Regions from separate parts of the Aliivibrio sp. 1S128 genome, predicted to be linked through region 2. Evidence: predicted binding sites of a transcription regulator. Region 2 holds the regulator's gene; the other holds the start of a gene.
What was found. The regulator PurR, encoded in region 2, represses purine synthesis genes. The targets are predictions, from matches to a motif close to TNANGNAAACGTTTNCNTNA.
Positions count from the first base shown of each region.

Region 1: a site for PurR is predicted at 13,194-13,213, ahead of metK (methionine adenosyltransferase). Genes of this name have one in related genera too.

Region 1 is NZ_MAJV01000003.1:100,986-117,593, reverse strand. It holds gene glsB (glutaminase B) at 1-457, shown strand, start outside; gene hemW (radical SAM family heme chaperone HemW) at 536-1,696, opposite strand; gene A6E03_RS02355 (XTP/dITP diphosphatase) at 1,700-2,296, opposite strand; gene A6E03_RS02350 (DUF4426 domain-containing protein) at 2,307-2,738, opposite strand; gene yggU (DUF167 family protein YggU) at 2,800-3,093, opposite strand; gene A6E03_RS02340 (YggT family protein) at 3,101-3,655, opposite strand; gene proC (pyrroline-5-carboxylate reductase) at 3,718-4,536, opposite strand; gene A6E03_RS02330 (YggS family pyridoxal phosphate-dependent enzyme) at 4,629-5,324, opposite strand; gene A6E03_RS02325 (type IV pilus twitching motility protein PilT) at 5,348-6,385, shown strand; gene A6E03_RS02320 (PilT/PilU family type 4a pilus ATPase) at 6,388-7,494, shown strand; gene ruvX (Holliday junction resolvase RuvX) at 7,623-8,048, opposite strand; gene A6E03_RS02310 (YqgE/AlgH family protein) at 8,045-8,608, opposite strand; gene gshB (glutathione synthase) at 8,677-9,624, opposite strand; gene rsmE (16S rRNA (uracil(1498)-N(3))-methyltransferase) at 9,638-10,369, opposite strand; gene A6E03_RS02295 (endonuclease) at 10,452-11,156, opposite strand; gene A6E03_RS02290 (SprT family zinc-dependent metalloprotease) at 11,270-11,764, opposite strand; gene metK (methionine adenosyltransferase) at 11,879-13,033, opposite strand; gene tkt (transketolase) at 13,420-15,417, shown strand; gene epd (erythrose-4-phosphate dehydrogenase) at 15,557-16,576, shown strand.
Region 2 is NZ_MAJV01000106.1:103,706-120,313, forward strand. It holds gene A6E03_RS14045 (sensor domain-containing diguanylate cyclase) at 1-1,516, opposite strand, end outside; gene A6E03_RS14050 (TfoX/Sxy family DNA transformation protein) at 1,767-2,354, opposite strand; cyclic di-GMP riboswitch class I at 2,481-2,567, opposite strand; gene purR (HTH-type transcriptional repressor PurR) at 2,723-3,730, opposite strand; gene torD (molecular chaperone TorD) at 4,004-4,651, opposite strand; gene torR (two-component system response regulator TorR) at 4,886-5,584, shown strand; gene A6E03_RS14070 (hypothetical protein) at 5,779-7,152, shown strand; gene rluF (23S rRNA pseudouridine(2604) synthase RluF) at 7,272-8,216, shown strand; tRNA gene A6E03_RS14080 (tRNA-Cys) at 8,346-8,419, shown strand; tRNA gene A6E03_RS14085 (tRNA-Leu) at 8,538-8,624, shown strand; tRNA gene A6E03_RS14090 (tRNA-Cys) at 8,675-8,748, shown strand; tRNA gene A6E03_RS14095 (tRNA-Leu) at 8,866-8,952, shown strand; gene A6E03_RS14100 (ECF-type riboflavin transporter substrate-binding protein) at 9,351-9,902, shown strand; gene A6E03_RS14105 (ABC transporter ATP-binding protein) at 9,906-11,615, shown strand; gene A6E03_RS14110 (energy-coupling factor transporter transmembrane protein EcfT) at 11,605-12,447, shown strand; gene A6E03_RS14115 (hypothetical protein) at 12,499-12,852, opposite strand; gene A6E03_RS14120 (MipA/OmpV family protein) at 13,072-14,343, shown strand; gene A6E03_RS14125 (GGDEF domain-containing protein) at 14,699-16,030, shown strand; gene A6E03_RS14130 (vancomycin high temperature exclusion protein) at 16,081-16,608, opposite strand, start outside.

The DNA.
Region 1 (16,608 bases), on a different contig from region 2:
TGCTAATTCAGAAATGGATCATAGTGATCGAAATGCATCAATTGCCTATTTAATGCGATCATTTGGTAATTTCGATAATGAAGTAATGCCAGTATTAAAGAATTATTTTCATGCCTGCGCCTTAAATATGAGTTGTGTTGATTTAGCAAGAACGTTTGGTTATTTAGCCAATAAAGGTATTCAACCTGAGACGAATGAGTTCATCGTAACGCCAATGCAGAGTAAACAAATTAATGCATTAATGGCCACTTGTGGCTTATATGATGGTGCCGGAGAGTTTGCTTATCGTGTTGGTATGCCGGGTAAATCAGGCGTTGGCGGTGGTATCATTGCTATTGTTCCTGGTGAAATGACGATTGCAGTGTGGTCGCCAGAGTTGGATCAATCGGGTAACTCACTAGCAGGAACGCAAGCGTTAGAATTGCTTTCAGAGCGAATTGGACGTTCGATATTTTAAGATAGAAAGAGCAGTAAATTACGTGTTTACTGCTCTTATAGTTTTTAGCGCGAAGCGATATAGTCTCTAGTTAAGAGATTAACCCTCATCACTCACAAACGCTTCTAACAAATCATTCAAAAACAATTTCCCATGCTCAGTGATCTGCCAATGTGTTTCGGTTTCATTTAGATATTTTTTCTCTTTTGCCCAATCAATCGTCTCTTGAATCGACTCAAACCCTAATCCAGTTTTATCAATGAAATCTTGCTTAGGACACGCTTCTAACAAGCGGAAACGGTTCATAAAAAACTCAAAAGGTCTGTCGTGATCCGCAACCTCTTGTTCGTCAATTAAGTAAGGTTTCATTAAATCTAGAAAGCCGCGAGGATGCTTAATCTTAGTGGTACGAACAATGCGACCATCAGCAAAACTCAGTTTGCCATGGGCTCCACAACCAATGCCTAAATAATCCCCAAAGCGCCAATAATTCAAATTATGGCGACATTGATAACCGACTTTACTGTAGCCTGAAATCTCATATTGAACGTAACCGGCGTCAGCAAGGATTTGGTGGCCTTGTTCAAAGATATCCCATAGATCATCGTCATCTGGCAAGGTTGGTGGCTTATAGTAAAACACCGTATTTGGCTCAATCGTCAGCTGATACCACGATAAATGTGGAGGGCTAAGCTCTATCGCTTGTTTTAAATCAGATAACGCATCATCAATACTTTGGTTCGGTAGGCCATGCATTAAATCAAGATTAAAACTGTTTAATCCGGCTTCATGAGCAAGGCGAGCAGCGCGAATCGCTTCATCTTTACCGTGAATACGTCCCAGTTTTTCCAATTTTTCTTGCTGGAAGCTTTGTACGCCAATAGAGATACGGTTAACACCCGCTTCACGGTATTCAATGAATCGACCTGCCTCTACGGTTCCAGGGTTAGCCTCCATCGTGATTTCAATGTCATCAGCAAAGGGTAAGCGTTTTTCAACTTCGATCAGTAAGCGTTTAATTTCTGGAGCGGTAATTAAGCTTGGCGTACCACCACCGATAAAAATAGAGTGCAGCTTACGTGATTCATTTTGCATATCATAACGAGCAAGATCTGTATCAAGATCGTCAATTAACGCTGAAATGTATTGTGCTTCAGGGATTGTCGTTTTCAAAGCATGAGAGTTGAAATCGCAATATGGGCATTTTTGAATACACCATGGAATATGAATGTATAAGCTCAGTGGTGGTGGAACTAGCATCAATTATTGGCCTTCTTTTAATGCTGAAAACAGTTTCTTAAGCGCTTGTCCACGGTGAGAAAGCTGTTTTTTACGAGCCGGCTCAAGTTCTGCAGAAGAGCAATTGTCTTCACTAACCCAGAAGATAGGATCGTAACCAAAGCCATTCTCCCCTTGTTGTTCAGTGGTAATGTGACCTTCCCATGAACCGTGGCAAATTAAAGGCGTAGGATCGTTCTCATGCTTCATTAGAACTAAAACACAATGAAAACGTGCAGTGCGTTTTTCTGTTGGAATACCGTCCATTGCCGCTAACATCTTATCGATGTTCTTTTGGTCGGTAGCACCTTCACCTGAGTAGCGTGCAGAGTAAACACCTGGTGCACCATTTAATGCATCCACTTCTAAACCTGAGTCATCTGCAATCGCAGGTAATCCTGTTTCTTTTGCTGCGTGACGCGCTTTAATAATGGCATTCTCAATGAAGGTTGTGCCTGTTTCTGCTACGTCAGAGACGTTGAACTCACTTTGTGCAACCACATCAAACCCAAAGTCAGATAAAACATCTGCCATTTCACGAACTTTACCTTGATTGCCTGTTGCTAATACGATTTTGCTCATAATGATTCTCTTACTCTTCTACGTAGAACTTTTGATTGAATTTTAATTTGCCTGCGCCTTTGGTATCAGCGGATACATCAATATCGAAACGGAAGGTTTCTTCGTTAGTGATTGGCAACTCAGCAATGTAATAAATAGCGTTTTGTTCCTTAATTTCACGGAAGGTTAACGTTTTCATTTGGCCAAGTAAATTTTTAGCGGTACCTGTTACTTTTGCCGCGATTGCTGGCTTTCCTGCTTGAGAGGTGTCTAAGACGCTAATATTAATTAATGCATTGTAACCAGAGCGCTTTAATTGATAAGCGCGCGCTACTTTTGGGGTAAGAAAGGTTGAGTTAAACGCAGAGTAATGCACCTCGACATTTTTTATTTGTACAAATTGTCCTGCAAAAGTGGGTAAGCTAAAAAGAAATAGGGACAAAAGTAAGGTTATTTTTTTCATAACGATCCTCATATAAAAAGATTTCCATATAAAAAAGCCGAGGGTTAACTCGGCACTAGTATTATTTTGATGGTAACAGCTGCTTAATTGCTTCTGGAATAATGTCTGGTGAATGAATTCGAACTTGCTTGTGACGATTCAGTTCTCCTTTTTCTACCGTAATTTTTCCTTTAGCAACTTTAAACAGTTTGGAGAAGTACTTAATTAAATGTGCGTTCGCCTTTCCATCAACAGGAGGAGCGGTAATCGCTATTTTGAGCTCTTCACCATGTATTCCTACAATTTGATCTCGACTGGCTTTAGGTTGTAAATACAGTCGTAAGATCAAATCATCGTTATCGTACTTAATCGGCATAACAGGATTACAAGCTATACCAAAGAGGACCAATTAGATCGCCCATCAAGAAATTAGCAAATTGAAGCACAATGAACAGCACTAATACGCTTAAGTCTAGTCCACCCATTTGAGGAAGGATTTTACGAATAGGAGCAAGCATTGGTTCTGTTAATTGGTGCATAACATACTCAATTGGACTGCGGCCTTGGCTCACCCAACTTAGGATGGCACGTACTAATAAGATCCAGAACAGTAAACCACCAACGGCTTTTGCTAGGGCAATTAAACCAATAAGTAAGAACTCAGGGCCAAATGTAATACCGCCTGCGACAACCATTTGAAGCGCAACAAATTTAACGACACATAGAACATAAGCAAATAATACGGTTGCTAAGTCTAGGCTGCCAATTGACGGAACAATACGACGTAAAGGAGAGACGATTGGTTGCGTTGCTTTTACGATAAATTGTGAAAATGGATTATAAAAATCAGCACGTGCGACTTGTAACCAAATTCGTAGGATCACGACCATGATGTATAAATCAAAAACGGTCGAGATTAAAAAGCTCATTGCATTCATAGTTTATTAACCTTAAAAATCATTGGTTTTGTAAATAGAGTAATTGAGTAGAGAAGGGTATCTTAAAATAACGATTCCATCTCTTCTGCACGAGAGACTGCGGCTTGCATAGCTTTAGCGACAATATCTTGCAGGTTGTGTTCATTAAACGTGCGTAGTGCTTCTGCGGTAGTACCACCTTTTGAAGTAACTTGCTCACGCAGTGTTGATAGTTCTGTTTCAGGGTTTGCAACCACCATTTCAGCAGCACCAAGAGCCGCTTGTTGTACTAATAGGCGAGCTGTATCTGCATCAAAACCTTGTTTAATTGCTTCTGTTTGCATCGCTTCCATAAATAAGAAGAAATACGCTGGAGCGCTTCCTGCTGCCGCAATAACAGAATTAATACCTGATTCTTTCTCAACCCAACAGACTTCACCTACCGCTGAAAGTAAGTTACCCGCATAGGTTTTGTCTTGTTCTGAGGTATGTTCTACCGCAAACAGACCACTCATGCCTTTACCCACTAATGCAGGTGTATTTGGCATGACTCGAACTAGATTTAATGTTGTTGCAAACATTTTGTTTAAACGCTGTGCTGAAATACCTGCCGCAATAGAAATGACCAATTTATCCGAGAAATCGACCGTTTGCAGAGGCTCTGCAGCACTGGCCATCATTTGTGGTTTTACCGCAAGAACAACGACATCTGCATGTTGAGTTGCAATAAGATTGTCAGTGCTGGTATTGATGCCATAACAGGTTTTCAAATGCTCAAGTTTCTCAGTACTTGGATTTGTTGCCGTGATCTTTTCTTTTGGATAACCACTGCTAATTAAACCCGCGATAATAGAGCGAGTCATGTTGCCCGCACCAATAAAAGCAATATTGCGATGTTCCATTCGTCTTCCTTACTTTATACCTATCATTCTATAGAGATTGGTATCATTCGAGTTGAGGTTTTTTTATTTTTACAATCTCTGGCACTAAAATCTTAGCCTCTAGTACCAAAAATAGCAGTGCCAATTCGAACCATTGTTGAGCCAGCTTCAATTGCAGCATCCATATCACCGCTCATTCCCATTGATAGGGTATCCACTTGAGGATATTGTGCGCGTAATTGATTTTGAATGGAAGCAAGTTGTGTAAATGCAGCCAGTTGTTCATCGTAATTAGAGACATTCGCAGGGATCGACATTAATCCGCGTAATGTTAGATTTGGCATGGCATTAATTGCTGCTGCAAGTTCCATTACTTCGTCGCTTGTCGTCCCAGATTTACTTTCTTCTGAACTAATATTGACCTGAATAAGAACATTTAGTTCGCCAAGTTCTTTTGGGCGCTGTTCATTTAATCGCTGTGCAATTTTTAGACGCTCAACAGAGTGAACCCAATTAAAATGTTCCGCTATTGGACGAGTTTTATTAGATTGAATAGGACCAATAAAATGCCATTCTAATGGTGTGTCAGAATGGTTTTTTTGGAAGTATTGAACCTTTTCAATGCCTTCTTGAACGTAGTTTTCACCAAAAGCACGCTGACCAGTTTCTATCGCTTGTTCGAGTAACTCGATAGGTTTGGTTTTGCTTACTGCTAACAATTGCACTGAATTTTGGCGTCGACCACATTTTTGAATGCTATTCTCTATCTGAAGAGTGATCTGGTGGATATTTTGCTTAATACTAGTCATAGAAACGATTACCGAGGAAAATTATGGACATCACAGAACTACTGGACTTTAGTGTAAAACAAAATGCATCAGATCTACACCTATCTGCAGGAGTTCCTCCTATGGTACGTGTTGATGGAGAAGTTCGTAAACTAACATTACCTGATTTTACACACGCAGAAGTTCACCGTTTAGTGAGTGACATTATGAATGATGCTCAGCGTAATGAATTTGAAGAAAAGCTAGAAGTCGATTTTTCATTTGAATTACCTAACGTTGGGCGTTTTCGTGTCAATGCATTTAACCAATCGAGAGGTTGTGCTGCGGTATTCAGAACGATCCCGGTAGAAATTCCATCGTTAGAGCGACTGGACGCTCCCGATATTTTTACGACGCTTTCAAATTACCAAAAAGGATTGGTATTAATTACCGGCCCTACAGGGTCAGGTAAATCAACAACCCTTGCAGCAATGGTTGATTACATCAATGAAAATCACAATAAGCATATATTAACGATTGAAGATCCGATTGAATTTGTTCATAAAAATAAAAAATGTTTGATTAACCAACGTGAAGTTCATCGTGATACTCACAGTTTTAACGCCGCTTTACGTTCTGCATTACGTGAAGATCCTGATGTTATTTTGGTTGGAGAATTACGAGACCAAGAAACGATTAGCCTTGCACTAACAGCGGCTGAAACTGGGCACTTAGTTTTTGGTACTTTGCATACCAGTTCGGCAGCAAAAACTATCGACCGTATTATTGATGTATTTCCTGGCAGTGATAAATCCATGGTCCGTTCTATGTTATCAGAGTCATTAAGAGCAGTAGTTGCTCAAACATTAATAAAACGCATTGGTGGTGGTCGTGTCGCATGTCATGAAGTGATGATAGCAACCCCTGCGATTCGCAATTTAATTCGTGAAGATAAAGTCGCTCAAATGTATTCAATTATTCAAACCGGATCATCTTTTGGTATGCAGACAATGGAGCAGAACGCGAAAAAAATAATTGCCCAAGGCTTAGTTGATCCTGATGAAGTTGCAAAAAAAGTTGAAATAACAAGCATGGGGTTTTAATTATGATGTTGGATGAATTACTGCATCAAATGGTTCAGCAAAAAGCATCAGATATTTATTTAACCGTGGATGCTCCCTGTTTATTACGAGTAGATGGTGAACTTAGAGCGATTGGCCATAAGCAAACTAACGACTCAGTTTCTGCTTTACTTGCAGAAATGATGGATGATGATCGTCAAACTGAATTTAACCAAACATTAGAAGCCAATTTTGCCATTGTAAAGAATGAAGGGCGATTTCGCGTAAGTGCGTTTTGGCAACGTGAACAACCAGGTGCGGTAATTCGTCGAATTGAAACAACAATACCATCGATGGAATCTTTGTATTTACCTGAGGTTATGAAGACGTTAGCGATTGCTAAACGAGGTTTAGTTCTTGTTGTTGGGGCTACGGGGTCAGGTAAATCGACAACAATGGCAGCCATGACAGGGTATCGTAATGCACATAAAACAGGTCATATATTAACGGTGGAAGACCCGATTGAGTTTGTTCATCCACACAATAAATGTATCGTTACTCAGCGTGAGGTTGGGTTAGATACAGAAAGCTATGAAACGGCTTTGAAAAACTCGTTACGACAAGCGCCAGATATGATTTTGATTGGTGAGATCCGTAGTCGAGAAACAATGGAATACGCAATGACTTTTGCGGAAACGGGTCACCTTTGTATGGCGACGCTTCATGCTAATAATGCTAACCAAGCATTAGAACGTATTCTTCATTTAGTGCCTAAAGATAATAAAGAACAGTTCTTATTCGATCTATCAGCTAACCTTAAAGGAATTATTGCTCAACAATTAATTCCTGATGTTAATGGCAATGGGCGTCATGGTGTTTTTGAGGTGTTATTAAATACCCCGAGGATTTCTGACTTAATTCGTCGAGGCGATCTCCACGAATTAAAAGCAACCATGACTAAATCACGAGAATCTGGGATGCAGACATTTGATCAATGTTTATTTGATTTGATAGTAGCAGATAAGATTTCAGTCGATGAGGGACTACACAGTGCGGATTCTGCTAATGATTTAAGATTGATGCTGAAGACGAAGCGTGGTGATTCATTTACGACATCGAAGTTTGATAATGTATCTATTTCGTTAGACTAAAAGCGACACGCTTCGCTAACTAGAAGGCTACGCTCTAGAAACGATAAGAGCAGTAATACCTAAAATTATTACTGCTCTTAATATCTGTTTTTGATCTTATAGGAGCGAAGCGTTCTAGTTTCTAGTTTCTAGCTCCATTGACTCTCAAACCAGCTTTCTAAAATAACCACCGCTGACTGACAATCAATATTGCCTTTCGATAACGCTTTATAGCCACCAAACTCAAATAAATCAGCACGAGCTTCTGCTGTTGATAAGCGTTCGTCGTGAAGCTCCACTTGATTACCAAAACGGCCATGTAGACGATTAGCAAATTTCTTTGCTTTTGGCGTGATGGTTTCTAATTCTTTACCATGAAGATCAGTTGGTAGGCCAACAACGATTAAATCGGGTTGCCATTCTTTAATTTGTTTTTCAATATCATCCCAGTTAGGGGTGCCATCTTGAGCTTTAAATGCTTTTAATGGACTTGCAGTACCTGTGATTTCTTGGCCAATGGCAGAGCCAATACTTTTGGTGCCAAAATCAAATGCCATGATGGTACGTGAACTCATGCGTGTCCAACCTCGCTGGATAAATTTGCAGGATTAATACCTAATATTTCAATCGCTTTTCGCCAACGATCGGGGATAGGGGTATCAAAAATAACTGAAGGATCTGCCTCTAGAGTTAACCACGTATTCTCAGATAGCTCTTTTTCTAGTTGACCAGCGTCCCATCCTGAATAACCAAGAGCAACCACATATTTATGAGGTTGAGATTCAGTACCTAATGTCGCTAAGATATCTTTTGATGTCGTAACGTATAATTCATTGGTGACACGTATACTTGATGTATAAATATCTTTTTCAGAGTGAAGAACAAAACCGCGGTCGTCAGAAACCGGCCCACCATTAAGCACTGGCTGAGTTAACGTATGTGGAAACACAATAGGAGATGGATTATCTAGTTTTATTTGATCTAGCATACCTTTCAATGAAATAGGAACGGTTTCATTAATACGTAGGCCCATGGTTCCTTCGGAATCATGTTCACAAATATAGATGACACTTCGTTGAAAGAAAGGGTCTTTCATATTAGGCATTGCGACTAAAAAATGGTTTTTTAAATCCACAGAGCCTCCTAAATAATTCAATTATTATTAAAGGGAGCTATGCACTCCCTTTATATTGCCTAGTTCAATTAAGCGTTAATTCGGCGCTCTATAGCGTCCATTAACTTGCCTGTAATTGAAATATCAAATGCAGCTTCGATTTCTTTGATACAAGTAGGGCTCGTAACATTGATCTCAGTTAGTTTGTCACCAATAACATCAAGGCCAACAAAAATTAAGCCTTTTTCTTTTAACGTTGGTGCAACGGCATTCGCAATTGCCCAATCAGTTTCACTCAGTGGGCGAGCCTCACCAGTACCACCTGCCGCTAAGTTACCGCGTGTTTCCCCTTTTGCAGGAATACGAGCTAAGCAATAAGGCATTGGCTCACCATCAACAACAAGAATACGCTTATCACCATTACTAATATCAGGAACAAATGTTTGCGCCATGCAGTAGTTTTGCTCGTGGTTAGTTAACGTCTCGATGATAACCGACACGTTTGGATCGCCTGCTTTCACACGGAAAATAGAGGCGCCACCCATGCCATCAAGAGGTTTAAGGATGATGTCACCATGCTCCTCACGGAACGCTTTGATCTTTTCTGATTTACGAGTAACTAGCGTTGTTGGTGTTAATTCAGGGAACCAAGCCGTAAACAGTTTTTCGTTACAATCACGTAGGCTTTGTGGTTTATTTACAATTAAAGCACCTTGAATTTCTGCGCGTTCAAGAATGTAGGTCGCGTAGATGTATTCAGTATCAAACGGAGGATCTTTGCGCATTAATACCGCGTCAAGATCAGCAAGGTCGATAGTTTGCTCTGATTTGAATTCATACCAACCGGTAGGATCTTCTTTCAGTTCAACGATTTTGGTATCAGCGACTGCTTTACCTTGGTCTAGGTGTAGGTCGGCCATTTCCATGTAATGGATTTCCCAGCCACGCTTCTGAGCTTCAAGCATCATGGCAAAGCTAGAGTCTTTCTTGATGTTAATGGATGAGATAGGATCCATTACGATACCGAGTTTGATCATTGTGTTTCTCCAGTTAACCAAGATCGCCGAAACGAACTTGTAAGGCTGTAATTGCGGTAAGCGCTGCGGTTTCTGTTCTTAGAACTCGAGGACCAAGCAACGTTTCTTCAAATTGATATTGTTCTGTCATGTTAATTTCATCAGACGATAAACCGCCTTCAGGGCCGATTAACAAGCGTACATTAGTGACAGGTTCCGGTAATGTATTGATAGAGTATTTTGCTCTTGGATGAAGATTTAGCTTTAATCCTTCATACTCTTCTGCACACCATTCTTCTAACGACATAATTGGACGAATTTCAGGAACGATATTTCGGCCAGATTGCTCACATGCTGCAATCGCAATTTTTTGCCATTGGTCGAGTTTCTTTTCAAATCGTTCTTTGTTTAATTTGACACCACAACGTTCAGAAATCAAAGGGGTAATAACATTAACACCTAATTCGACTGATTTTTGAATGGTGAATTCCATTTTATCACCACGAGAAACCACTTGGCCTAAGTGTAAATTTAATGGCGATTCGCTGCTGCGTTCAACACGCTCGCTGATCTCAACTTCGACACTCTTCTTTGACGAAGTGGTAATTAATGCTGGAAATTCAGCACCACTACCATCAAATAACAATACTGATTCGCCCTCTTTCATTCGCATAACACGGCCAACATGGTTGGCGGCATCGTCACTTAAATTAACTTTTCCTTGTGAAGGAAGCAGTTCTGGATGATGGATTCTTGGTATTCTCATGGTCTACTTTTCTTTAACTATCTTACATTTAAGGATGGAGGTTAAAATGTGCTTTTTCAACCTCTATTTAGCTGAATCTAATTTATTTAACACACGCTTTATAGACAAACTGATTATGGTTACCTTGAATTTTTGCAATACGCTTGTCTCTTTCGCATTCCCAAGCGGAAACAGGGTATTGTTTATTCCACGCTTCCATTAGTTGGCGCTGTGCTTTAGATAAATTAAAGCGATACTCTTTATTCATATACATATAGGTACGGGCAATCGCACCTCGTGATTGCGCTGGTGGCTCAGCAACGCGACCTTTAAAATCGACTTTAAAGCTACATTGACCATAATTAGCCCCTTTACTGCCATTCCATTGTGAAAAACGAAAGTTAGAACGGTCGCCATTTACTTCACCAATGGCAGGGACAAGGTTATGTAGATCCGCTTCCATTGATTTGAATTGTTTGTCGTTTTTGGTGCAATTTTTACGACCACCATTTTGCCAACATTGACGCTGGTGCCCAAACTGCCAGGCAGGTACTACGTGTTCCCATTCAATACGGCTGGCTCGTTTTTCTTGTTTACGAACTTGGTAGCCACAGCTTTCTAGATCAGGAATGCCTTTCTTTTTATTTTTCCAAGTGATGTCACACCCACAATAAAAAGAGGTTGGGTGATCAAGATAGATTTTTACAGCTTCTTTTTTTGCTTTTGAGAATGAAGAAGGAGGCGCAGCGAAAACATGGAAAGTGATACTAAAAATAAAGGTGGCAATAGCTAAGCGAATTAATCTCATAAGAGGCTCTACTGATTATTGTATTAATGCAGTAAGAGTAGCCTATTGTTAATTCGCATTATAGATAATTCAATAAACAGAATGGGAAATCTGATTACTTTTGAATTTTATGTCTACGAAGCTTGGCGCTTAGATAATTTTAGTGGTGATTGGCATGCTTTACAAAGGTATTGTGTTTCTTTGCGCTGAACTCTGTTGTGACGACGCACTGTCAGTTCATGCTGTGAGCATTTACAACGATATGGAAAGGTTTGCCCTTTAACTGATTCAATATTAAAACGGTGTGTTGTGCGTGCAGGTAAATTGAATACTTGATTCATTATCCCTTGCCATTCCTTACCATGAGGTCGTACTCGGCCATGTAATCTGAATGCGATTAGATGGGCAATTTCATGAGGGATCACTTCATTGATAAAAGTGTACTCATTTTCTTCTAGCAGGATAGGGTTAATTCGTACTTCCCAGCCTTGTAGACGGGCAGTACCGGCAATTTTCCCACGTTGAGTAAAGTTAATCGCGGGTAGAGAAAATGGACGATTAAAAAAAGTGGATGCTTGTTGAATACACTGCTGCGCTTTGGCTACGGATGCTTGTTGAAGTGGGGTCATTAAATCTCTTTATCTGAATATCAAATTAACGCTTTAACTATAAAGAGTATATGGGGTTAGAAAACAAAAAAGGAAGCCGAAGCTTCCTTTTTAAAAGAGTTCTTAAGTCTTGAATTACTTAATGCCAGCGAAATCACGAAGGATTTCTGCTTTATCTGTCGCTTCCCAAGGGAATTCTTCACGACCGAAGTGACCGTATGCTGCCGTCTTCTTGTAGATAGGCTGAAGAAGGTTAAGCATTTCTTGTAGGCCGTATGGACGTAGGTCAAAGTGCTGACGAACCGCTTCAATGATGATGTCGTGAGATACTTTTTCAGTACCAAACGTTTCAACCATGATTGATGTTGGATCAGCAACACCGATAGCGTAAGAAAGTTGGATTTCACAACGATCAGCCATGCCAGCTGCCACGATATTTTTCGCTACGTAACGTGCTGCGTATGCTGCTGAACGGTCAACTTTTGATGGATCTTTACCAGAAAATGCACCGCCACCGTGACGAGCTGCGCCGCCGTAAGTATCTACGATGATTTTACGACCAGTCAGGCCACAGTCACCCATTGGGCCACCGATAACAAAACGACCTGTTGGGTTAATAAAGAATTTAGTTTCTTTACTTAGCCATTCAGCAGGCAATACTGGTTTGATAATTTCTTCCATTACTGCTTCACGTAGATCGGCTGTTGTTACAGAATCGCTGTGTTGAGTTGAAAGTACAACCGCATCAATACCAACAATTTTACCTTGGTCGTATTGGAACGTTACTTGAGATTTTGCATCTGGACGTAAGAAGTCCAGCTTGCCGCTCTTACGTACTTCCGCTTGCTTTTTAACAAGTAGGTGAGAGTAAGTAATTGGTGCAGGCATTAAAATTGGTGTTTCGTTCGTTGCGTAACCAAACATGATACCTTGGTCACCAGCGCCTTGATCTCTTGGATCGGCTTTATCAACACCTTGGTTGATGTCTGGAGATTGCTTACCAATTGTGTTTAATACTGCACAAGAGTTAGCATCAAAGCCCATATCTGAATGAACATAACCAATTTCACGAACGGTTTCACGAGTAATTTCTTCGATATCTACCCATGCTGAAGTTGTTACTTCACCACCGACCATAACCATGCCAGTTTTTACGTACGTTTCACAAGCAACACGAGCTTTTGGATCTTGCTCTAGGATTGCATCAAGTACGGCATCTGAAATCTGGTCGGCAATTTTATCTGGATGACCTTCTGATACTGACTCAGAGGTAAATAGGTGCTTAGCCATTAAAGGAGCTCCAATTTTATAAATAATAAGTTCTAAAAATACCCACAATCTATATAAGTCTATACGTATAACAGTGTAGGTGTTTTTCCATCTAGACGGCTATAATAGAGAAAAACTGATTAATTACAACCCATTTCAACGAATGATATGAATATAAGACATAACCAATCGTTTGCGTTTAACAATCAGATTTATCTATAGAAATCTGATTTTCTTTCAAAATAGTGAAAAAAAGCACTTTATTTCCTAAGTAATCGTTTGCAGTGCAGATAAGGCTTTGCGACAATACGGCGCTGCAAATTTAAGTTAATCCATAAATATGGGTAACTAATCAAGAGTTAACTAGCTCAATAAATATATAGTCCTTCGAATTTTCAGGAGCAGGCATGTCTTCACGTAAACATTTAGCAAATGCAATCCGCGCTTTAAGCATGGACGGTGTACAACAAGCAAATTCTGGTCACCCAGGTGCACCAATGGGCATGGCAGACATCGCTGAAGTATTATGGCGTAGTCACCTAAATCACAACCCACAAAATCCAGAGTGGGCTGATCGCGACCGTTTCATTCTTTCGAATGGTCACGGTTCAATGCTGATTTATTCTCTGCTTCATCTTTCAGGTTACGACCTGTCTATCGAAGACTTAAAGAACTTCCGTCAATTGCATTCTAAAACTCCAGGTCACCCTGAGTACGGTTATGCACCGGGCATCGAAACAACAACTGGCCCATTAGGCCAAGGTATTACTAACGGTGTTGGTATGGCGATGGCTGAAAAAGCATTAGCTGCACAATTTAACCGTGAAGGTCATGATATCGTTGATCACAACACATACGTGTTCATGGGCGATGGTTGTTTAATGGAAGGTATTTCTCATGAAGCGTGTTCTTTAGCGGGTACATTAGGTCTTGGTAAGCTGGTTGCTTTCTGGGATGACAACGGTATCTCTATTGATGGTCATGTTGAAGGTTGGTTCTCTGACGATACGCCTAAACGTTTTGAAGCGTACGGTTGGCATGTAATCCCTGCTGTAGATGGTCACGATGCAGATGCAATCAATGCAGCGATTGAAGCAGCTAAAGCTGAAACGGGCCGTCCAACGCTTATTTGTACTAAGACAGTAATTGGTTTTGGTTCTCCAAATAAGCAAGGCACGCATGATTGTCACGGTGCTCCACTAGGTGCTGATGAGATTGTTGCGACTAAAGCGAAACTTGGTTGGGAATTTGGTCCTTTTGAGATCCCTACTGATGTATACGCTGAATGGAATGCAAAAGAAGCGGGCACAGCAAAAGAAGCGTCTTGGAATGCTAAATTTGATGCCTACGCTACTGCACACCCAGAATTGGCTGCTGAATATAAGCGTCGTGTAAACGGTGACTTACCTGCTGAGTGGGAAGAAAAAGCCTCTGCAATCATTGCTGATCTTCAAGCGAACCCTGCAAATATCGCATCACGTAAAGCCTCTCAAAATGCACTAGAAGCATTTGGTGCTATGCTACCTGAATTCATGGGCGGCTCTGCTGACCTTGCACCGTCTAACTTGACGATGTGGTCTGGTTCTAAGTCATTAACTGCAGATGATTTCTCTGGCAACTACATTCATTACGGTGTACGTGAATTTGCGATGACAGCAATCATGAACGGTATCGCTCTGCACGGTGGTTTCGTACCATACGGCGCAACGTTCCTAATGTTCATGGAATACGCACGTAACGCAATGCGTATGGCTGCACTGATGAAAATTCAGAACATCCAAGTGTACACTCACGATTCAATCGGTCTAGGTGAAGATGGTCCAACTCACCAACCTGTTGAGCAAATTGCGTCACTACGTTTAACTCCGAACATGAGCACATGGCGTCCATGTGACCAAGTTGAGTCTGCTGTTTCTTGGAAACTAGCGATTGAACGTCGTGATGGTCCATCAGCACTTATCTTCTCTCGTCAAAATCTTGCACAACAAGATCGTGATGCTGAGCAAGTGGCTAACATCGCAAAGGGTGGCTACATCCTGAAAGATTGTGAAGGCCAACCTGAGCTTATCCTTATAGCGACGGGTTCTGAAGTAGAACTAGCGGTTGAAGCTGCGGCTCAATTGACGGCTGAAGGTAAATCAGTACGTGTTGTTTCAATGCCATCAACAGATGCATTTGATAAGCAAGATGAAGCGTACCGTGAAGCGGTTTTACCATCATCGGTAACTAAGCGTATCGCTGTTGAAGCCGGTATTGCTGACTTCTGGTACAAGTACGTTGGTTTCGGTGGCAAGATCATCGGTATGACAACGTTTGGTGAATCAGCGCCTGCTGACGAGCTATTCAAAATGTTTGGTTTCACTACTGAAAATGTAGTAAACACAGCAAAAGAGCTTTTAGCTTAATCAAAAGTCATTCGCTTAATAAAAGTGAGTAACTGAATAAAAAGCGAAGTTATCGAAAGGTGGCTTCGCTTTTTTGATCCTTTAAGAAAAAAGCGAAAAGAGTACAATAGGCGACAAATAAATCTGAGTGAATGGAATTATGTTAAGAGTGGCGATAAATGGATTTGGTCGAATTGGTCGTAGTGTTCTTCGTGCTTTATATGAAAGCGGAAAACGTGATCAAATAGAAATTGTGGCTGTGAATGAATTATCACAACCTGAAGGGATGGCACACCTTTTTCAGTACGATTCAACTCATGGACGCTTCCAACATAAAGTGACTCATGATCAGGAATATCTTTATATCGACTTACCTGATGGCTCTCAAGATCGAATTCGTATTGTGCATCAAGCGAATATTTCCCTTTTGCCATGGCAATCATTGCAAGTGGATTTAGTCCTGGATTGTACAGGTGTTTATGGGTCTAAAGCGGATGGCGAGAGACACATTGATGCGGGCGCTAAAAAAGTGTTGTTTTCACATCCAGGAAGCGCAGACTTAGATAACACTATTATTTACGGTGTTAATCATGACACATTGCTTCCAGAGCATAGAGTTGTCTCTAATGGATCTTGCACTACCAACTGTATTATTCCTGTCATTAAAGCCATTGATGATGCGTTTGGTATTGATTCGGGTACGATTACGACAATTCACTCAGCGATGAATGATCAACCTGTTATTGATGCATACCATTCTGATTTACGACGTACACGAGCGGCAAGCCAATCTATTATTCCGGTTGATACCAAATTGCATAAAGGTATTGAACGAATTTTCCCGAAATTTTCTAACAAATTTGAAGCGATTTCCGTGAGGGTGCCGACGGTAAACGTCACTGCGATGGATTTAAGTGTAACAATTAATACAAATGTGAAAGTTAATGACATAAATCAAACCATTGTTAATGCATCTCGGTGTACATTACATAACATTGTTGACTATACTGAAGCGCCGCTTGTTTCTATCGATTTTAATCATGATCCCCACAGTGCGATTGTCGATGGCTCACAAACAAGAGTAAGTAATGGGCACTTAGTTAAAATGCTGGTTTGGTGTGATAACGAATGGGGATTCGCTAATCGAATGCTAGATACCGCATTAGTTATGAGAAAATAAAAGCGTCATTCAAGAAATTTGTGATGGAAAGA
Region 2 (16,608 bases):
AAGTCGCAATACCAATGGAAACGCTTAATTTTCCTAATGATAGGTCTTTAATTGCAAGGTGAAGATCACTAACCGATTTACATAACTCATTAGCGACATGTAATGCACCTTCTGCACCTGTATTGGGTAAGATAATAGCTAATTCTTCTCCTCCTAAGCGACAGACTGTATCTTCACCACGCATGATATTAAGCAGTAATGAGCCGATAGTTTTGAGTACATAATCCCCTGCATCATGACCGTAGTTATCATTGAAACGTTTAAAGTGGTCAAGATCTAGCATTAGGATCGACATTTCTTGTTTGTGTCGCTGAGCACGCATAATTTCTTGATTAATTGTTTCTTCGTAATAGCGACGATTATATAAACCAGTTAAAGGATCACTTATTGCCTGCTCCCTCAATTTTTCTTGTAAGTTTAAATTGGCTAAAGCAAGGCCTAAGTGCTCGGCAACGGTAAAAGCAAGTTTCTTAACATTGTCATCTAAATTATCTGTATTACCTAAATAGATGTGCATCATACCAATGGTGTTGCCATGCGCAGTTAACGGAATGCAGAGGGTTTGATCAATGCCTGTCGCTGACATATGAGAACAAGGTAACGTTGTGTATTTATCATTAGCGAAATGGAATTTACCTTTACGTAATGCCCAGCACTCTTCAGGTGCGTAAGTTTTACTGCCAGGCCACGCGCCACCCCAATCAAGCTTTACTAGTAACTGATTTCTAGAGGAACGCATTAAGGATACAACACCGTTCACATCCCCTAAAATTCTAGGGAGGATATCCTCTACCACCATTTGAGCTTCATTAATTGAATTACAGGCTGCCAGCATAGTTGCAAGGCGATGTAAGAGTTCTATTTCTTGAGTTCGTTGTTCAATACGCTCTTCTTGTAAGTCTTGCTCATTTTGAACTTGTTGTTGAATCAGTTTATTACTTAGTAAGGACGAAGCGATAACAAGTACGATATTAATACTCATTAAAATAATTAAAATATTCATCAACTCTTCCACCATTGCATCAATGCGAGTTAATGGCGTAGCTGCTCTAAGGATGTACGTAGAACCTTGATATTCGAATGATTTTGCTGAATACAGTAAGTTTTTAAAGCGAGATGTACTAAAGCGAGTCGAAGTGCCATACCCAAAGTTTTGAGCGTTGACGATCTCTTGTCTGTTTAGATGATTTTCAAGTTGTAAAACAGAACTTAAAGAAATATCACTATCGGCAATCGGGGTTCCGTCAGATGTAATTAATGTTATATGATCTTCTTTGGCAATCACTAGTTTCGTTTTTATGTAAACATCTAATGATTTTAAATCGGTAAAAGAAATATTATCGTCGTTAATGTCTTTAATAAGACGAGTTATTTCTTCAGATAAGCTGCCTTCTACCTTATGTTCAAGCCAGTTTGACAGTGTTGAATTGAATACAAATAAACCAAGCGTTATCGTTAATATCGTTGATATTATAGGTAAATAAAGCCATTTTTTGCTAATGGTATTTTTTTTCATCCATGCACCTTGTAAAACGTGAACTGTTTAACAGTTTTTTATTCCATATATTGGGGGTGAGATTAACTGATAGTGATATAAACTAACAGCGATTATTGTCGTGAAGATGTAAAACGTGGAGGATTATCGCTTTTTAACTAAATGAATGATAATAACGATTGGATGAGATGTGAAAGGTAGGATATCAAAGAAAATAACGCCTTAATCTATATTTTTTAGATAGCAAATAAGATTAAGGCGTATATATTTATTATAATAGTTTTCTTAATTCACTTCGTGTTTCAGCTGAAACAACAGACCAATGCGTACCTTTAATCGCTCCTTCAAGAGACCAAAGTAATTCATCACTTACACTACTTGAGTGTGTCTGTTGAATCGCTTTATAGGCATTTACAGAGCCGGTGTCACGTAATTCATCCACGGTATTAATTCCTGCTTTTTTAAGCATTCTTTCCGTAGCTAATCTGAGATTTGGTAAATCTTTAATACGTGATGGGCCTGCGGCCTGTTGTTTTTCTTTATCATTTTTAGCGACATCTAAAGCAGTAATCGCTTGAATTAAGATAGAGTCAGGATCTTCCCAACAATGAGTTGAAATTGCAAAATACTTAGTGACAACAGGAAAACCACGTTTTTTATAAACATAAGGTTCAAACCCTTGCTCTTTAAATAAGTTGATAGTTTCACTACTCGCTCTCAAATGCAGCTTGTCTTGAACAACAAGAGCAAACATGGTGCTATCAATAAAAATGCCAAAACCACCAAACATTGAGCGTGAAGTGATAGTGCCTAAAGATGACAGTAATCGAAGTGATTCTTTTAGTACTGGTTTATCCATTGCAATAATTCTCGGTTAGTAAGTCTACGTCACTAAACAACTGAGCCCGAGGAAATAGTAGCAAGTTCAAAATAAGGCATTGTTATTTTAAAGTAAAAATTAACAATACCAGAGAGATTACTTACCATCGGCAACCCCGCTACCTTATATTTTTCAATACGTAGGCCGGAGGCTTTGCGTCCTGCACTTTCGCACAGTTTGCCCTGTTCGTGACTTCGTTGATGATATAGCAATCAATAAAGGTAGTTATTGCGGAATTAAGTATAGTGTGATCTTGCTTCAAAAAATTTATTTTTATTTTTGTTAAGTTGGTTCAAGTTTTAGATATTATTTGAACCAACCCTCATTTATGGCAAAGAAAATAACCGCTATTTAGTACGATCTAAGACACTGCTTCGAGATACCACCTCGGGTTGCATTTCAAAAACACGACGTTCGTGGTGCTTATCTTTAATGCGTTCCAATAAGATTTCGACAGCGGTTTTACCTACTCGGCGTTTAGGCTGATGGATCGTCGTTAGCGGTGGTGAAAAGTAAGCTGAAAGTTCTATATTATCGTAGCCAATAATAGAAATATCTTCAGGAACTCGTAAACCAGATTGCTTAATTCGACTGATTGCAGCCAGAGCCATAATATCGTTAAAACAAAATAAAGCCGTAGGACGTACTTCCATAGCTAATAATTTATCAACGGCTTTTGATGCAGAAGCACATTCAAAATCACCTTCTAAGATCCATTCTGATTTAAATGGTAAGTTAGCTTCTTCATGAGCACGTTGAAAACCATGAACACGTTCTTTACACGTAGTTTTGTCCGCTTGGCCTGTAATACAAGCAATTTGAGTATGACCATTTTCAATCAAATGTTTTGTTGCTAAATAGCCACCTTTTTCAGAGTTATCAATGATCTTATCTGTGCGAGGGCTGTCTGGGCCCCAATCCATAATAACCATTGGTAATTCTGTATTTTTTTCAAGTAACGCTAATAACTGCTCATTAAGGTCTGAACACATAACCAATAAGCCATCTACTCGTTTTTCAGAAAGCATACGAAGGTAATGTTTTTGTTTATCTAAATCGCCTTCAGTGTTACACATAAATAGTGTGTAACCTTGTTTGTAGCAGTAATTTTCAACCCCGTGCATTACTTCAGCAAAAAATGGGTTAAATGATTGAGTTACTAGCATGCCAATAGTACGTGTCGTATTGCACTTTAAACTACGAGCAACCGCACTAGGGGCATAGTTTAACTCTTCAACTGCTTCCCATACGCGCTTTTGAGTTGCTTCTGCAACAAAGCGAGTTTTGTTAATCACATGAGAAACAGTGGTGGTAGAAACCGCAGCAATTCTTGCAACGTCTTTAATAGTAGCCATATAAAAGCCTTAAATAGGTAAATAAGGGGCTATTTATGTTCCAACAAAATAGAGAGTTTTGTCTTGGTATGATGGAAGATAAATAGGCCCTGGTTATAAATGAAAAAAACCGCTAAAAATGCGGTTTTCATTTAATGTTCGATTTTATCGTTTGCGCTCACATTTTATAGATAAAGCATAGTGCAAACAATTATTGATTTAGTAAATTTTGTTAGCGATTTGATTTATATCACATGACTGTAACGATATTGTATCAACATACGAAGTCATTAATTACTCACCTGTAAGAAAAGTAACGTCAAGTTGTAGAAAGGTTACAAGAAACGAGGTTACTGCAGCATAAAAACCGAAGTCATCTCTTTCTTTACAAATATGGTTGAATTTAGGTGTCCAAGACAAAAGTTGAGCATTGATGAATGACAATTGGGCATTCATATATTCTTCAAATTCTTCTTCAGATGTTTTTTGATTTGTCATTAGAATTAAATTTCCAAGAAAATCTAATTCAATAGCGATATGATCTGCAGGTTCGTTGAACTCAGACTTTTGAGCTATATTGTATTTAGCTAATAATTCACGCATATCTTGAGCAGGTTTTGCATTAAGAAGACCTGATTTATCTAAATATATAGAAGCATAAGGAAGGGCACTGTTTTTATCTGAACCTAAAAAAGCGGTACAGAAATCAGCAGATAGCTCTAACTGTGCATCGTCACGAGTTTGAAGTTGATTTAACTTTTCAATTAACGCGTTGATTGTATCTGTTAATTCAGGTGTTTTTCCTAAATCAGATAAAAAGGTACGTACCTCAAAGCTATTGTATTGCTCTAGTTGCTCAGTTGTTAATTCACTTGCTAATAAGCTAGATAGCCACCAGTAAATTTCAGCACGTTGTTTGTTAAATTCAGTTAATTCGTTCATGTATTTTTGCTCCAAGAAATTTATTTAAGAATTGTACTGGATAAGTATGAAAAGGAATAGCACCTATCATTAACAGGCTGTATAAGGATATGTGTAAAAATTAAATAAACCGTTTTTGTTAATAATTGTTTTGAATCAATTAAACAATAGAAATATCAATTGAGAGTTGGCATTATTACAAAATATGAATAGAATAAGATAAGAACTATCTAAATAACCATTAAAGAGAATATTATGAGCTATCACATTTTAGTTGTTGAAGACGAAGTGGTAACTCGCTCTAAACTTGTAGGCTACTTTGAAGCCGAGGGATATCAAGTGAGCGAGGCTGAAACAGGGGCAGAGATGCGAACTGTTTTGGCTGAACAAAAAGTTGATTTAATTATGCTTGATATAAACCTACCAGGAGAGGATGGTTTATTATTGGCTCGCGAACTGCGCAGTCAATCTAACATTGGTATTATTCTCGTTACAGGACGAACAGATAGTATTGACCGAATCGTTGGTCTAGAAATGGGTGCAGATGACTATGTCACTAAGCCTGTAGAATTACGCGAATTATTAGTTCGAGTTAAGAATTTATTTTGGCGTATGTCTTTGGTTCATGAACCAATAGAATTAGATGAATCAAATCTAGTTCGCTTTGGGGAATGGACATTTGATATTCAACGTCGTGCGTTATCAAATAATGGCGAACCCGTTAAGTTAACTAAAGCTGAGTATGAGTTACTAGTTGCCTTATCGTCATACCCTAATACGGTTCTATCACGCGAACGAATTTTGAATATGATAAGCCATCGAGTCGATGCTCCAAATGATCGAACCATTGACGTACTTATTCGAAGAATGCGTGCAAAAATGGAAATGGACCCAAAAAACCCACAAATATTTGTTACCGTTCATGGTGAAGGTTATATGTTTGCTGGTGATTGATATTTATTAGTATCAATATTTAATCTTTAAAAAAGCCACTCATATATTGAGTGGCTTTTTTTATGCCAGTGCAGTTGTCAATTTTAATTGTGATTCATTAGTAAGAAATTCTGCTTTTAATTGATTTTTATAATAAAATATCGATAGGAGCGCACAGCGCTTGTCTATTCAAATAAAATTATTATAGGTTCGGCATGAAACAGTTTTTTAAAATGGCAGTGATTACCTCTGCATTAGTTGGTGTTATCGGTTGTCAAAGTACTGATGAGAGTTCTGCAGTTGTTGCAATTGAAACTAATGCACCAGTAGCATCGGCTACCACGTTCGATGCTCTTCAAAAGCAGTATGCATTAGATAAAGTCACGTTTGATTCTTTAGACAATTTCAAAGTTTATTCTGAATCCACTTACACAGATATGATGGAAGATTGGATTGACGCAAAGGATGTATTTTCAGATATAGAGAAAGAACCGAGTTTAATCAATGAAGAATATTCAATGTTTTCTTCTGGAAGTTATTCAGCTAAATACATGAGTTTAGTCGCGGATGCCGATATGGCGTTAAGTAAACTTAAAAATTATAAAGAAACAGCGGATGTTGTTTTATCAGATGCTATTGCACAAATGGCATATCTTAATTCAATCGATGTAAAAACGTATTATCCGCAAGATTTTTTAAGTTTAAATAAGCAATACAGAGAGTTATTTATTACGGTAATTGAAGAGGGGATTGCTGAGGCTCAGACTAGCCAAGCCTCTTTTTTAACACAAGCAAAAGTGATTGAAATTGAAACAACGTTAAAAATACACGTAGTGCCATTGGAAAAAGAGTTTGTAGGATTAACGAATAAAGGTTTTAGAACGATAGCGCCAATAAGCTATGGTCAAACGAAAGCTGAACTAGATAAAACAAAGAAAGCAGTACAAGCGAATAACCGTGACAAAGCTTTAATTGTTGATGTAGTTGCTAAAACTCGCTTCCAGCTTGATCATCTTAAAAATATGGCAGCAGAAGTTAAATTACTTAAAGCGGTTAAGAACGGTGAGTTTGAACAATCTGTTCTAGAAGTAGAAAATAAGTTGTTATCTATTTCTCAAGCCATTAACGGTGATGATTATCGTGATGAGCCGTTAAGAGCGCAAACATCTTCAATTTTGAATGCAGTACAGCAGATGCATGATATTAACAATACAACCGACTTAGAAGCGAAGATTAAAGGGCTTAATGCTCAAATAAAAACATTAGAAGTCACGGTTGAAAACCAAACAGAAGATCGTGTTAATTCTCAAAAGCAAGTACTTCTATTAACACAGCAACTTGAGAGAAATGATAATTTAATTAATAATTTGAATGGTGTCATTGCTTCTTACAAAGAAAAGGAAGCGGTAGTTGCTGAGGAAGTGAACACTGCAACTCAAGATGCGCCAGTTGCTGAAGCGCTAACGGCTACTGAGGTAGTTCCAGTTGAGGTGGAAGATCCTTCTGTCGAGAAGGCTATTGTTGAAACATCGACAGTGAATGACATTGTAATTCCAGTAGAAGTTAACAAGGCTGTTAACGTTAAATAATAGGTGACCCTATTAATCGTTAAGAACAAAGCACCTTAGACATTGGGTTAAGGTGCTTTTTTATTGGATATTTATCCGTTTCTGATACACTGCGGCTGTTCACTTTTTAGAGGTACATCATGACATCACCAGATCCTAAATTAACCCGCTTAAATAAATTCATTAGTGATACGGGTTATTGCTCACGCAGAGAAGCAGATAAGCTTATTGATCAACAACGTATTACTATTAATGGCAAGTTACCTGAAATGGGAACTAAAGTTGCTGACGGTGATGAAGTTCTGGTTGATGGAAAACCATTAAAAGAGAAGCAAGAACGTATTTACATTGCATTCAATAAGCCAGTTGGTATCACGTGTACAACAGAGCGTCATGTTGAAGGCAATATTGTTGATTATATTAATCATAAACAACGTATTTTCCCAATTGGTCGCTTAGATAAACCGTCGGATGGCTTGATCTTTTTAACCAGCGATGGGGATATCGTTAATAAAATTCTTCGTGCAGGTAATGCGCATGAGAAAGAGTATGTAGTACGAGTAGATAAACCGATCACTGATGAATTTTTAACTCAGATGGCAGCGGGTGTACCTATTTTAGATACCATTACTTTACCATGTAAAATCGAGCAAGAATCTCGCTTTGTTTTTCGGATTACCTTAACTCAAGGGCTTAACCGTCAAATCCGTCGTATGTGTGAATACTTAGATTATGAAGTATTTAAACTAAAACGCGTACGTATCATGAATATTGATTTAGGTGGATTATCCTCTGGTGAATGGCGTTATTTGACTGAACCTGAAATGGAACAGATTAATAATATGATCGGAACGTCAAGTAAGACAGAAGAAGCATCACGTAAAGTTCAAGAAATTGATGGTAAAGTACGTGTGATGAAAAAAGCGAGTTCGGGCCGTAATCATCACTCGAATAATACATTTAATGAAAAGCGTCGTGAAAAAGCGAAAGAAGAACGTTTTGGTAACTCCGCACCTAAAAGAAAAAATGATCGTAAAGAGCAGGGTAAACCCCAATCAGAAATTAAAGTGTGGCGCCCTAAATAGATTGTTTTTTCAACACCTTAACTGATTTAGTCTGGTTTTGGCGATAAAGTCTACAAACGAAGTGTTAAATGCAATTTTTTATTTGACACTTTTTTTAAATCAGTTACATTAAGCCCCGTAAACAGATACGGCGCCTTGGCAGAGTGGCTATGCAGCGGATTGCAAATCCGTGAACCTCGGTTCGATTCCGGGAGGCGCCTCCATTTACTTCTAGTAAGTGGAATTAAAGAATTAAAAATTATGGCTTCGGCGGTAATTACAGATGGTGTCAACCCTCTTTTAAATAGAGAGCATGGTTAGAAGCATCGCGAGAAATTGCGTGCCCTGGTGGTGGAATTGGTAGACACAAGGGATTTAAAATCCCTCGGCGTTCGCGCTGTGCCGGTTCAAGTCCGGCCCGGGGCACCATCTATTTTATACAATTGATATCAGTTGTATAAAAAGTAAGTAAAAATATTGGCGCCTTGGCAGAGTGGTTATGCAGCGGATTGCAAATCCGTGAACCTCGGTTCGATTCCGGGAGGCGCCTCCATTTACTTCTAGTAAGTGGAATGAAGGAATTAAAAATTACGGCTTCGGCGGTAATTACAGATGGTGTCAACCCTCTTTAAATAGAGAGCATGGTTAGAAGCATCGCGAGAAATTGCGTGCCCTGGTGGTGGAATTGGTAGACACAAGGGATTTAAAATCCCTCGGCGTTCGCGCTGTGCCGGTTCAAGTCCGGCCCGGGGCACCATCTTTTTTAAAGGCTCATCAGAAATGATGAGCCTTTTTTTATGTCTATTTAGTTTCTCCTTCTTGCTCGCTAAGGGAGGAGAATGAAGTATCTGCCGAACTAAACTTTGTTGTATTTATAAATATGACCGCTTATTTTGAAGACGTAAAATCATTTGCTTATCTGGTCTTATATTTAGGAATAGTGTCTGGTATATACGTAATTATTGGCTAAATACTCGGTGGGTATTTAACCAGACGTAAGTAATAAGTTAGTAAGAGATAACATATTAAATTTATGGGATTATTTGAGTGTATAAAAACAAATAGCCGTCTAGATGTAAACATTTCCAAACCGCTCGAGTTACTGTATAATACGCGCCTTTCTTCCTATATCACTTTTGCTTCAAGGCGAACGTTATGAACCTTTCTGCTAAAACTGTTGTTGTTATTGCTATTGGTGCTGCTTTATATGGCATCGGTGGCTTACCTATGTTTGGTATTCCTGTGTTTGCGAATACAACACTAAAACCTGCTATGGCTGTTCTTGCTTTATTTTCAGTATTGTACGGCCCAATTGTTGGATTCTTAGTCGGTTTTATTGGTCACTGGGTGACAGATTTATTTGCAGGTTGGGGAGTTTGGCTTACTTGGGTATTAGGTTCTGGTATTGTTGGGATGATCATTGGTTTATTCCCGATCATAACTAAAAACCGTATCGAAGTAGGTTTTTTTGATAAGAAAGATTTTCTAATATTTGTAGTATTGGCTTTTGTGGGTAATGTTATTGGCTATGGCACCTCTGCATTCTTAGATACGGTGTTATACGCTGAACCATTTGCGAAAGTATTTACTCAACTTTGTATTATTGCTGCAGGCAACACGGCCTTGATTGCGATTGTTGGTTATTTAATTTTGACTAACCTAGCAAAACGTAAAAAACAAAGTACAAACCTAACTGAGGCGCCATAATTAATGAGCGTAACCTTTTCAAACTTCTCTTTTCGATATGCGTCACAGGATAAGCCGACGCTTAAAAATATCAATCTAAGGATAGAGCAAGGAGAAAAGATTTTAATTGTCGGCCCTAGCGGCAGCGGAAAGTCAACATTAGGCCAATGCTTAAATGGCCTTATTCCGCATACGATAAAAGGTGAAGTTGAAGGTCAACTTTACCTTAATGGTAACGATGTTTCTGACTGGAAAATAGAACAATACACGGAAAATGTAGGAACCGTACTACAAGACACAGACAGCCAGTTTGTGGGATTAACTGTAGGTGAAGACATTGCTTTTGCTCTTGAAAATCAAATGGTTTCACGAGCAAAAATGTACCCAGTTGTTCGTGATACTGCAAAAATGGTGGATTTAGAATCGTTATTAAATAAATCACCTTATGATCTAAGTGGTGGTCAAAAGCAACGAGTATCATTAGGCGGGATCTTGGTTGATGATGTCGATTTACTTCTATTTGATGAACCTTTAGCAAGTCTTGATCCTAAAACGGGTAAAGCGACGATTGATATCATTGATGAGCTGCATAAAAGCAGAGGAAAAACCGTCATTATCATCGAACACCGTTTAGAAGACGTATTATATCGCTCAGTCGATCGTATTATACTGATGGATCACGGCGAAATCGTTGCAGATATGAGTCCTGATACATTAATTCAATCGACGCTATTAACTAAGCATGGGATCAGAGAGCCATTATACGTATCGTTATTGAAGCAATGTAGATTGGATCTTTCAATGGTACCCAATATTGCGAATTTATCAGAAATTCCTGTTGATGTAATAAAACCAGCGGTATCTGCTTGGTTTAAAAATATGGATACGACACCAATTCAATCTGAAATCGATAATCCGTTGCTGAGTGTTAATGGACTTACGTATTCGTATGACAATGAAGTGAATGCCTTAGAAAATATATCTTTTATAGTAAATAAAGGTGAATTTGTTTCAATCCTTGGTAAAAATGGATCGGGCAAATCAACGATTACTAAACTTGTTATGGGTGTTTTATCTCCAGACCAAGGGGCTATTTTATTAAATGGACAAGATTTAGCTGATCTTTCTATTTATGAGCGCTCTAAGAAGGTAGGTGTTGTTCTTCAAAATCCGAATCATATGATATCTCATCACATGATTTATGATGAAGTTGCTTTTGGTTTAGTGAATTGTGGGTTATCTGAAACTCAAATTGAAGAGAAAGTCCTTAATGCGTTAGAGCTATGTGGATTAAGTCGTTTTCGTCATTGGCCAATTGATGCATTAAGTTATGGGCAGAAAAAACGAGTGACGATTGCTTCTATCTTAGTTTTGGAGCCGGAATTACTGATTCTAGATGAACCAACAGCAGGGCAAGACTACAAGAATTACACTTCGATGCTTGAATTTATTAATCAATTAAACCAAAAACTAGGTTTAACGGTCATTATTATTTCTCATGACATGCATTTAGTTTTAGAACATACAACTCGAGCGATTGTTATTGCTGACAGTCAATGTATCGCCGATCAAGCTGTGATTAACGTTTTCAGTCAACCCGAATTACTTAATAAAGCAAATCTAACAGTGACAAGTTTGTATCAATTAGCTGAAAAGTTAGAGATAGAAAATATTACAGGATTTATACAGCAATTTATTGCAGCAGAGCATGAGAGTAAACAAAATGTCCACTAATAAGCAAAGTTTTGGTATTAACTATGTGGATCTTGGTACTTGGTTACACCAGTTAAATGGTGTGACTAAGTTTTTGTTGTTTATTACATGGATAACGGTTGTATTAACCACATTTGATTTGCGAATTATTATTCCCTTAATACTGATCGGTTTATATTTATTGAAAGAGACGAAGGTGCCTTTTTCTGCGTATAAACCTCTTTTGATTGGCACTGCAACTGTATTAAGTATGAATGCTGTATTTATGTTTTTACTTGCGCCAAATCAAGGGAATGAATTGTTGGGTTCTACGACTGTTTTATTGCCTATCTTTGGTAGTTATGCAATTACTCAAGAGACCTTATTTTATTTAGTAACAGTAACGTTAAAGTACTTTAGTATGTTCCCAATTGCTTTGGTATTTGTATTTACAACACACCCAACAGAGTTTGCAGCAAGCTTACATCGTCTTGGTCTACCTTATAAAATAGCTTATGCGGTTAGCTTAACGTTACGATACTTGCCTGAAGTTAAAAGTGACTTTATAAATATTATGCACGCACAGCAGGCCCGTGGTGTTGATTTATCGAAGAATGTTCCCGTATTTACACGAATTAGTAATATAGCAAAGATATTAGGACCACTGATTTTTTCTAGTTTAGACAGAGCAGATGAAATATCAAATGCAATGGTATTGAGAGGTTTTGGTCGAGGGAAAAGTCGAACGTGGTTTAGTGAAAAAGCGATAACTAAAACAGATAAAGTGATTATGTTAGGGTTATTCGTTATTGTGGTATTAGCGATTATAAAGCGAGTGTTTGAGACGTCGCTATTTTGGTATCCATTCAATTAATACCATAAATAAGATAAAGAGATAATAAAAGTAGGCAGCGTGGCCTACTTTTTACTTTTCTGCTTGGTTGAAATGTTCAATCACATCTGAACTGATATTTTCATGACTAAAAATAAGCATTGATGTTAGTTTTTCGACCATTGCTTCAGGCTCTAATTCACTAAAGATAACATTATTTATAAGTGTCTTAATCAGTAACTCTTCATGTTCTAGAAAACCACGAGCGTCAATTTCTACTGGTATATCACTAGGCATACGGTCAAATTGTAAAAAAGTCATATTATGTTGAACATTTGAGGCTAATAGCTGTTCTGGGAACCATTCTTCTCCAGTAACGACTTCAAGATCATCATCATGAGTCGCTTGAATATCTTGTAAGCATTTAATTAATTCAGAAATTTGCACATTGATTCTCAATATGTGGAGTAGTATTCATTAGTAGTAACACTATACTTAAATTTTAAAGGTGATTGAAACGATATTTAGTTCAATTACTTAAAGCGTTTGTTTTTTACCATTAATTTAATCTAGAGAATCCTTTTGCATAAGTACATTTTTAATTTGAAACCGACACTTCTTTTTATTATCTCATTTTTTCTTGTTAGCTGGGCTAATGCCGAGACGATTGATAATAAGAATGTTAAAGGGATCATTGAGAGCTCTTCTACAGAAAAAGAAAAGCAGTGGGGTATCGCTGGGGTCGTTAGGACGGCCAGTATTCCTTATGAAACGGACACTGAAACAGTATCAACGTTTATACCGATGATGTTTTTTGAGAATGATTATGTATTTATTAATGGTATGGAAGGCGGCGTTTTTTTATATCAAGAAAGTGAATGGCAATTAAGTGCCTTGATGAGACTCCGTTATTTTGATCTCCCTAAGGAAGTTCAAAATCAAGCGGGTGGAGATGTTGTCGATACCGGTTTTCAAGTTCGTTACCATATTGACGATGAGTGGTTTTTTGATTCAGAGCTAATGGTTGATCCTGAGTTTCGTGCTTATATGAATTTCACATTAGGTGCGGAAATTGAGTCTGGTGACTGGTGGTTTAATCCAAGTATTGAAACTCGATGGAAAGAAGCCGAGTTTAATAATTATTATTATGGTTTAAATGACGATACTAACGACAGATTAAGTGCAGGAGTTGATGTGAAAGCGGGTTTTATGTCTCGCTACCATGTTACGTCTAATTTATATCTTCTGGGAGGAAGTTATGTCTCTCGTTTAGATGATAGTGCCTATAGCAGTGAATATATTGATAATCGTTGGGAATTTGAATATTTCTTAGGGGTGGGCTTTTTTACCGATAGCGGTACTTCTTCCCGAAAAGACATTAAAAATAAGCCGTATTTACGAATCGCACATGGGTGGGCGACTCCTTCAAATATCGGCGATATTATTAATTTAGATACAGAAAAAGATCCTTACAATAATCAAATGACGTCTGTGTTTTATGGATTACCTTTAACAGATGAGTTGTTTTCTTTGCCGATAGACCTTTACTTGACTCCAGGTTATGTACAGCATTGGAAATCAGACGTACAAGATTTAAGTTCTGAATTTGTTGTCGCAATTAAAGCTTATGTAACTGTGCCATGGCCAACAAAATGGAGATTTGGTGTTGCAGAAGGCCTTTCGTACATTAACCATGTTTCCTATATTGAACAGTCTGAAATGGATGAAAAGGGCTATAAAGAAAGTAAATTGTTAAATTATCTTGATTTCTCTTTTGATGTCAATTTAGGCGATTTATTTAATCATCGAGATCTTGATGGTGTCTGGGTTGGTTATAGTATTCACCACCGTTCAGCTATTTTTGAAAATTCATCCCAATATGGCAGGATTAAAGGCGGCAGTAACTACAACAGTATCTATGTTCAATTCGATATTTAAATTATTCGACTAAATATAAAATAGCGCTGTATTTTTAATACGGCGCTTTTTTATATGTATAAATTATGTCAGATAAATATGGCCTGGTTTATTTAGCTATGAATTCTATTTTTTCGTCAATGATATAACGAGCAGTCATTATCTTGACTATAAAATCAATGAGTTAATTTTTGCGATCCAATGTTGCAACTTGTGAATTATAGCCATGTGTTTTTTGAACTTTGTCATAAAATAAGCTGAATATTAATGATTAACGGATTACTTTAACGATATTACTTTGCGATGAAAATTAAGTGGGTTATTATTTTTTTGAGACGAGTGTCTTATGATTTAAACGCTTGTATAAAGGATCACTATGCGAGTACTTCAAAAAATCACAATAGGGATGTTAATTTTCTCTATTGGTATCCTAACTTGGTATCATTTTTACGGTGATACAAAAACGATAACGATTAGCCCAAATATGCATGCATATTATGCCGCTGACGATACTAAGGTGGGTGGTATTAGTGAATCAAGACTTGTTGATGGTAATGGACAACCAAATTTAATATGTGAACTAAAAAGGGGTAACTATCCTTGGCCTTATTGTGAGGCGGCTATTCACCTTTCAGACAGCATTTTTAAAGGAATAGATCTCTCTGATTATTCAAAATTAGTGTTAGATATTGATTATAAAAGTACAGATCCTAACGGCCGTTTACGTGTCTATTTGCGTAACAGTAACCCCGCTTATACAAAAAGAAATGATGCAGCATCACTAAAGTTTAACGGTATTGAGTATGAGCCTGGTTTTAATACTGGACCAAAAGAGATTGATTTATCAGACTTCCAAGTTCTTACTTGGTGGATTGCAGATTATAAAGTAGCTGTTGAGCATGCCGCTCCAGAGTTTTCTAATATTTCGATTATTGAAATTGCGACCGCATCGGGTGTAGCTGATGGTGAGTTTGACATAACAATTAATAGCATTGAGTTTCGTGGCGTTTGGATAAAAGAAACGACATTACTCAAAAGTATTTTATACGTATGGTTAGCAATAATCATGAGTTATGTTTGGTATGAACAGAAAAGGCTTAATAAAAAGCTTAAAGCAAGTACTTATCGTGAAGGTAGGCTAAAAAACCTTAATGACAGCCTAAAAGAAAAAAATGTGGAGTTTGCTGAGCTTGCTCATCGTGATTCATTAACAGGAGCACGAAACCGAAACGCGGTGAGAGCTTGGCTTGATAGAATGTCACAACAAGTGCGCTGGGGTAAGCAAACATTTTCTGTTATCTATATTGATATTGATTATTTCAAAAAGGTTAACGATGAATTAGGCCATCAAACCGGCGATGATATATTAAGAGAGTTTGTATTGGTCATTACGGGAGCTATCAAAAGTACAGACTTTTTGGTCCGCTGGGGAGGGGAGGAGTTTATTGTTTTCAGCCCAAATCATAATTTAGTAGAAGCTGCTGAAAAAGCAGAGCAGATCCGCCATACAATTGAACATCATTTATGGTGTCATAATGAACCCTTAACCAGTAGTTTTGGGGTGGCTGAAATGAAAAACGAACGAATTACAGAAGTCATTGCACGAGCGGATGATGCTTTATATAAAGCAAAAAATGCCGGTCGTAATAGAGTTGTGATAAGTCAGAATATCGTAGTAGCAGAGTCTAGCGTTCATTATATAAACTAACAATTTTCAAAGAAGCCTTATTGTTTGATGCAGTAAGGCTTTTTTAGTGATTATTCAACAGGAGGAGAGCTATGTTTAATCGGTTCTTTAGGGCCTAGAAACTTTGGTTGAACATGAAATACATACAAATCTAGCATCGCTTTGGTTCTTGCAAGTACTTCTCTGAATCGAATTTTTCTGTTTGCCCATCCGGTGGGTGATGGAACGACTAAACAAACAGTATCCATATCGAAATGGTTAGAAATAAATACAGCACGTTGACAATGAAATTCTTGTGTAACAATAGTTAAGCTATTGGCATCAAATATTTCTTTGGCTCGTTGTACTGAATCTAATGTTCTAAATCCTGCGTAATCAAGCGTTATTTTATCTTCGGGGATCCCTGCTTTTAATAAATCGCGCTTCATTGTCCATGGTTCATTATATGAACGATGAGCATTATCACCGCTTAATAAAAAATGTGAGACTTTATTTTGTTTAAATAAAGCAATTGCAGCATCAATACGGTATTGATAATAAGGGTTTAATGTTCTACGAATATACTTACTAGTCCCTAGAACTAATGCCGTTTCTTGAGC